DNA from 3 places in the Nitratireductor thuwali genome. Region 1 is predicted to be linked to each of the others. Evidence: predicted binding sites of a transcription regulator. Region 1 holds the regulator's gene; each other region holds the start of a gene.
The links. The regulator LexA, encoded in region 1, represses DNA repair genes until DNA is damaged. The targets are predictions, from matches to a motif close to TGTTCNNNNTGTGTTCNG.

Region 1 (2,267 bases):
GCCTGCGCCTGATCGGAGCTTCCGCCGCCGGCAAGCGCTATGCGGGCAGGCTCGGTCCCGGCGAGGCGGTGCGCATCTTTACCGGGGCGCCGATGCCGCAGGGCGCCGATGCAATCCTCATCCAGGAGAACGCCGAGGCCGACGGCGATGTCGTTGAGGCACGGGAGAGCGTGGAGCCCGGCCGCCATATCCGGCGCGCCGGGCTTGATTTCGAGCAAGGCGACGTTCTCCTCGATGCCGGCCGCGTCCTCGATCCCGCCGCCCTCTCGCTGGCCGGAGCCGCAGGTTATGGCCGCCTGCCGGTCGTGCGCCGTCCGCGGATCGCCATCGTCGCCACGGGCGACGAACTCGTGCCGCCGGGAACCGAGCCCGGCCCCGACCAGATCGTGGCATCCAACAATCTGTCCGTGGCGGCGCTCGCGCGTGCGGACGGCGCCGAAATCGTTGATCTTGGCATCGTCGGCGACGATCGCGCCGCCATCGCCGGCGCCATACGGGCCGCGCTGGGCGAGGCGGCCGACATCATCGTCACGCTCGGCGGCGCCTCGGTGGGAGAGCACGATCTGGTGCGCGAGGTGCTTGTCGGCGAAGGCATGGAGCTCGCCTTCTGGAAGATCGCGATGCGACCTGGAAAGCCGCTGATGTTCGGCCGGTTCGGCGGAACGCGGGTTCTGGGACTGCCCGGCAATCCGGTCTCGACCTTCGTGTGTTCGCATCTGTTCCTGAGGCCGCTGGTCGCCCGGTTTTCCGGCCGCACCTATCTGCCCGAACTGCGCTCGGCCATTCTTGCCCAACCGATGAAGGCCAACGACCATCGCCAGGACTACGTGCGCGCCTCGGTCATTTCCGGGCAGGACGGGCTGATGGCCTCGCCCTTCGATGTGCAGGATTCGTCGATGCTGTCGACCCTGGCCGCCTCCAACGCCCTTATCATCCGCGAACCCGGCGCCCCGGCGAGCGCGGCCGGAGAGCGCTGCCGCGTGCTGATGCTGCGATAATCCTGCCTGTATTTTGGGTATTGCGGAACACAAATGGAACAGATACGGTCTGTTCTGGTTTTGTTTTTCTGATTCCCGAGGTTGGAACAATGCTGACGCGCAAACAGCACGAGTTGCTGCTCTTCATTCACGAGCGGTTGAAGGAGACCGGCATTCCGCCCTCCTTCGACGAGATGAAGGAGGCGCTGGATCTTGCTTCCAAATCGGGCATCCACCGCCTGATCACGGCGCTGGAGGAGCGCGGCTTCATCCGCCGCCTGCCGAACCGCGCCCGGGCGCTGGAGGTGCTGCGCCTTCCCGATTCCATCGCTCCGGGACTCAACGCCCAGCGCAGGTTCTCGCCCAGCGTGATCCAGGGCAGCCTTGGCAGGCCCGCCGCATCTTCGCGGCCGAAGCCCTCGGCGAGCAATGACGACGACGTCAGTGTAATCTCCGTGCCTGTCATGGGCCGGATCGCCGCCGGCGTGCCTATCGAGGCCATTCAGCACCAGACGCATTCCATCGGCGTCCCGCCGGACATGTTGACGGGCGGCGAACACTACGCGCTCGAGGTCAAAGGCGACTCGATGATCGAGGCCGGCATTTTCGACGGCGACACGGTGATCATCCGCGAGACGCAGACGGCCAATCCGGGCGAAATCGTCGTCGCCTTGGTCGACGAGGAGGAGGCGACCCTCAAGCGCTTCCGCCGCAAGGGCGCCTCGATCGCGCTGGAGGCGGCCAACCCCGCCTATGAGACGCGCATCTTCGGTCCCGACCGGGTAAAGGTTCAGGGCAAGCTTATCGGGCTGATCCGGCGCTACTGATCCTGGCCTGTCTTGCGCCGGTAAGGCGGAAGGCCGCGGGCGGCGCGCCAATATTGCCGCTGCGTGTGCCAGGGCCGATAGGGCTGGCTGATCGCCTGGGCGAATTCGGTCCTCGCTTCGCCGGGACCCGCCAGCCAGACCGCCGCACTTCCCCTGAGCGCGAGGTCGCGCTTGGTGAAGACGAGTGCCTTGCTCCCGGAGCACAGATTTGAAGCCGTTGCGTCGTCGACGACGATTAGGGATGCTGTTTCACAGACTGGCTTTGCCGCTGCGGCATTCTCGGCGTGGGCAATAAGATGCCCAGCCGGGTTATCTATAAGACAGAGCCCGTTGACGCAGGAAAACTGGCGGGATTTCATCTCGGGCGCAGCGGTCTTGCCGGCAACCAGCGGCTTGACCACCATCTTGGCATTCAGGGCACGGGTCCAATCGTCCATCGTGAAACCGTTGGGCCGGGCGCGGT
Region 2 (2,267 bases), 230 kb from region 1:
AACGACAATTCTATCTCGGCTGCCGTCTCGGGATTGTCGCGCAGGAACTGCTTGGCGTTTTCACGGCCCTGGCCGAGGCGCTGCGAATTATAGGAGAACCAAGCGCCGGATTTCTCCACCACGCCGGCCTTGACGCCGAGATCGACCAACTCACCGAGCTTGGACACGCCTTCGCCATACATGATGTCGAACTCGACCTGCTTGAAGGGCGGCGCCAGTTTGTTCTTGACCACTTTCACCCGCGTCTGGTTTCCGACCACCTCGTCGCGATCCTTGACCGAACCGATCCGGCGTATGTCGAGGCGAACCGACGCGTAGAATTTCAGCGCGTTACCGCCCGTCGTCGTCTCCGGCGAACCGAACATGACGCCGATCTTCATGCGGATCTGGTTGATGAAGATGACCATCGTGTTGGAGCGCGAGATCGAGGCCGTCAGCTTGCGTAGGGCCTGGCTCATCAGCCTCGCCTGCATGCCCGGCAGCGAATCGCCCATCTCGCCCTCGATCTCGGCGCGCGGCGTCAGTGCGGCGACCGAATCGATGACAATGACGTCGAGCGCGCCCGAGCGCACCAGCGTGTCGCAAATCTCCAACGCCTGCTCGCCGGTATCGGGCTGGGAAATCAGCAGGTTCTCGAGATCGACGCCCAGCTTGCGCGCATAGATCGGATCCAGCGCATGCTCGGCATCGACGAAGCCGCAGATGCCGCCCTTTTTCTGCGCCTCGGCGACGGTGTGAAGAGCCAGTGTGGTCTTGCCCGAACTCTCGGGCCCATAGATCTCGATGATGCGGCCGCGCGGAAGCCCGCCGACGCCCAAAGCGATATCGAGGCCCAGAGAACCGGTGGGGATGGTCTCGATCTCGACGACCTTGTCGTTGGCGCCGAGTCTCATGATCGAACCCTTGCCGAAAGCACGCTCGATCTGTGAAAGCGCCGCGTCCAATGCCTTGGTTTTATCCACCGATTTTTCCTCTACCAGCCGCAATGAATTCTGAGCCATGATACAACACCCCTTCGTCGTCAATGGAGGCCTCGGCGGCCAATAATCGTTATTTTTATGTACACGCTTTGTTCTCTTTTTGCAACAGGAATTAATGTGCTGATTTTAAACGGAAATCCAATTATGTTCCCGATTCATTCCGTAATTCCTAAGAGGGATCGGCCCGCTGTCCGTTTTTTCGGATCTGGGGGTCGGGCGCCCCTTTGAGACGCAAAGGCGATTCGAACAGACCGGAAATGTGACGATGCCGAACCCGTTGCTCCTCGCCATAGGCGGTGCCCATCCCGACCGCCGCGGCCGCGTGCGCGGGGACCATATGGCCGAGACCTCCAATCCAGGCACGATGCGCGAGGATGTCGGCGGCGGCGCCTTCAACGCCTTGCGCATGGCCGTCCAGCGCGGCGTCCGCGGCGCGCTGTTTTCACTGCGGGGCGGCGACCTTGCCGGGCAGAAAGTGGAAGACGCGGTGGCAGCGGCCGGCATCGAGGACCTGTCGGCGACCTATATGGACAGGACCACCCCCAGCTACACGGCCATCCTGACCGCCCAGGGCGACCTCATCACCGGGCTGGCGGACATGGAACTCTACGAGACCGCCTTCGCCAAGCAGATGCGACGGCGCAAGATAAGAGACGCCGCGGCCGGCGCCGGCGCCATCCTGTGCGATGCCAACCTGCCCGAGGAGGCGATCCTGCGCCTTTGTGCGGTCAGCGCGGGCAAGCCGCTTTTCGCCATCGCCGTTTCGCCCGCCAAGGTAGTGCGTTTTGCGCCGGTGCTGGAACAGATTTCCTGCCTGTTCATGAACCGGAAAGAGGCCCTGTGCCTTGCGGGACTTGCGGAGGCGGCGGGACTGGAAGAGTTGGCGCAGGCTCTGCCGGCACTGGGCTTGAACGGTGGCGTCATCACATGTGGCTCCAAGCCGGCGATCGGCTTCCACGCCGGCCGGAGATGGCTGTTTAAAGCACCGCCACTTGCCCATATTGCGGACGTCACCGGGGCCGGCGATGCGCTGGCGGGCGCGGCTGCGGCGGCGCTGATGAACCACAAGGGTTTTCCGCAGGCCGTTCGCGAAGGCTTCGCGGCGGCCGCCCTTGCCCTTGAAGCACCACAGGCCGCACCGGTCCTGCGGGAAGACCTTTTCGAACAGGCGCTTGCCCGCGTGCCCGCGGCGGCGCAATTACGCTGAAACCAGTCGGAGTTCCCATGCCCGTTCCCGAAGATCTGATGGATGTTCATGCGCCCGTTGCGAAGGCCCTTGCAACAGGG
Region 3 (2,267 bases), 710 kb from region 1:
GTCGAAAAGGCGGCGACCATCAGCCCCTCGATCATCGCCTATGGCGTGCCGGCGCAGCCCCCTAAAAGAACCGCCGACCAGGGGCAAAGTACGGAGCAGCCGCGCGGCCGGCAGGCCCTGGTCATCCGCGGCGGGATCAGCGGGGCTCCCTATCTGCGGGCGCAGGCAGGCGCGCCGGCGACACCGTCGCCCCGCCCATCCGGCGGCAGCCCCGCCGGCAATGCCGGCGACGCGCCGTCCCAACCCTCGCCGCCCATGCCTGCGACGCCTCCCTCCGGCTTGGCCAAGCCTGAATAGGCGGTTGATTCGTCCTTCAAACGGGCGCACCTTCCAGCCAACGCACCTGTCTTGGGGGAACCATGCTGACACTCATGAAGATGCTGCACCTCTTCGGTCTCATGCTGGGGGCTGGCGGCGGTATGGGAAGCATGTTCCTGGCGATGCAAGCCAGACGGCTGGACGGGCCGCCGCCGCCTGCGCTCGCCGCGCTTCGAAGGCGTTTCGGGATGGCCGGCTTCATCGGCATCCTGCTTCTTTGGGTCACCGGACTGTGGATGTGGCTTTCCGTGTACGACGGCGCGCTGCTCGGCCCGGCTTTCATTCTCAAGCTGGTGGTCGCCGCTTTCATCCTTGGCGTCGGCATCTTCGGCTTCGTCGCCATGCAGAGGGCGACGCCGGGCTCGCCGCCGCCCGCCCTGCTGCGCCGGCTCGGCCCGCTTTCGGGCGTCGCGGCCTATCTTGCCGTGGCGCTTGCCGTTCTGGTGTTCGGCTAGTTTCACTCAACGGATCTCGCCTCCACCCATCGCGGTCGTTGTTCCGCAGCCGGCAGATTGTTCTTGATTTGTTCTCATTCTGCGAATAGGAATAGATTCATGAAGCGAATCGCAAGCACGGCTGGCGCAGGCTGCGGAGGCAACCACGATGGAACAGATTACCCGAGCGGACATTGCAGCCTCCAAAGGCGGAGGCGTTTCGATGGCCAATGCGATAATCGAGGAAGCGGGCGTTCGTATTGCCGATACCAGGCGCCGGGGACGCGCGGCGGGGGTCAACCCGACCGGACGTTTTGAACCGCTGACCCGGCATGTCTTCGACGACGGGTGGGAGACGCTGGAAGACCTGCCGCCCTTCAAGACCGAAGTGCAGGTGGAAAAGCCCCGCACGATCATCACCAAAAATTCGTCGCCGGACATTTCCTTCGACCGGTCGATAAATCCGTACCGCGGCTGCGAGCATGGCTGCGTCTACTGCTTCGCGCGGCCGACCCACAGCTATATGGGGCTCTCGGCGGGCCTGGATTTCGAAGCGCGGCTTTTCGCCAAGCCGGATGCGGCGCGGCTTCTGGAAAAAGAACTCTCCAAGCCGGGCTACCAGCCGCGGACGATCGCCATAGGCACCAACACCGATCCCTACCAGCCGGTGGAACGGAAGTGGCGGATCATGCGCGAGGTGCTCGAAGTGCTGGAGGCACACAGGCATCCTGTCGGCATCGTCACCAAGTCGGCCCTTGTCACGCGCGACATCGACATATTGGCGCGCATGGCCGAACAAGGTCTTGCCAAGGTTGCGCTGTCGGTCACGACGCTGGACCGGAAGCTTGCCAGGACGATGGAGCCGAGGGCGGCGACGCCGCCGTTGCGGCTGGAGACGATCCGCAAGCTGAGCGACGCCGGCATACCCACTTCCGTCATGATCGGCCCGGTGATCCCCGGCATGACCGACAGCGAGATCGAGCGCATTCTGGAATCGGCCCATGCGGCCGGCGCGCGCGAGGCAGGCTATATCATCCTGCGCCTGCCGCTCGAGGTCAGCCCGATCTTCAAGGACTGGCTGCTGCGCCACTATCCGGACCGCTACCGGCATGTGATGTCGCTGATACGCTCCATGCGCGGCGGCAAGGATTACGATGCCGAATGGGGTAAGCGGATGAAGGGCACCGGTCCCTATGCCTGGCAGATCGGCCGCCGCTTCGAGATTGCCGCAAGGCGCATCGGTCTCAACCGTGAGAAGCTGAGCCTGCGGACCGACCTTTTCACGGCGCCCGCCGGCGCAGGGGAGCAGCTCGTGCTCCTGTGACGGGGCTCGCGGGGGCCCTGCAGAACTTCCGTCGCACGCCCTGCCCCGGGGCCGACGGCGCCTTCCCGGTTTTCGCCGCCCCTGCCACCGGGAAAGGCTTGCGGAGAATCGGATGCGATGCGAGCATTGCCGCACAATGGCTTCATCGCAATCCGATTCTCCGCTCCTCTTCGACCTGCCCGTGCGTCCCG

Region 2: the regulator LexA is predicted to act here: its motif matches at 1,126-1,143, upstream of recA (recombinase RecA).
Region 3: the regulator LexA is predicted to act here: its motif matches at 832-849, upstream of NTH_RS16060 (PA0069 family radical SAM protein).

What each region holds. Positions count from the first base shown of each region.
Region 1 is NZ_CP030941.1:4,028,569-4,030,835, reverse strand. Features, by position in the region: gene glp (gephyrin-like molybdotransferase Glp) at 1-998, shown strand, start outside; gene lexA (transcriptional repressor LexA) at 1,088-1,804, shown strand; gene NTH_RS19520 (ComEC/Rec2 family competence protein) at 1,798-2,267, opposite strand, start outside.
Region 2 is NZ_CP030941.1:3,802,417-3,804,683, reverse strand. Features, by position in the region: gene recA (recombinase RecA) at 1-1,001, opposite strand, end outside; gene NTH_RS18420 (PfkB family carbohydrate kinase) at 1,246-2,187, shown strand; gene NTH_RS18415 (pseudouridine-5'-phosphate glycosidase) at 2,205-2,267, shown strand, end outside.
Region 3 is NZ_CP030941.1:3,319,676-3,321,942, reverse strand. Features, by position in the region: gene NTH_RS16070 (hypothetical protein) at 1-297, shown strand, start outside; gene NTH_RS16065 (hypothetical protein) at 360-773, shown strand; gene NTH_RS16060 (PA0069 family radical SAM protein) at 922-2,076, shown strand; gene NTH_RS16055 (ribonuclease HII) at 2,213-2,267, shown strand, end outside.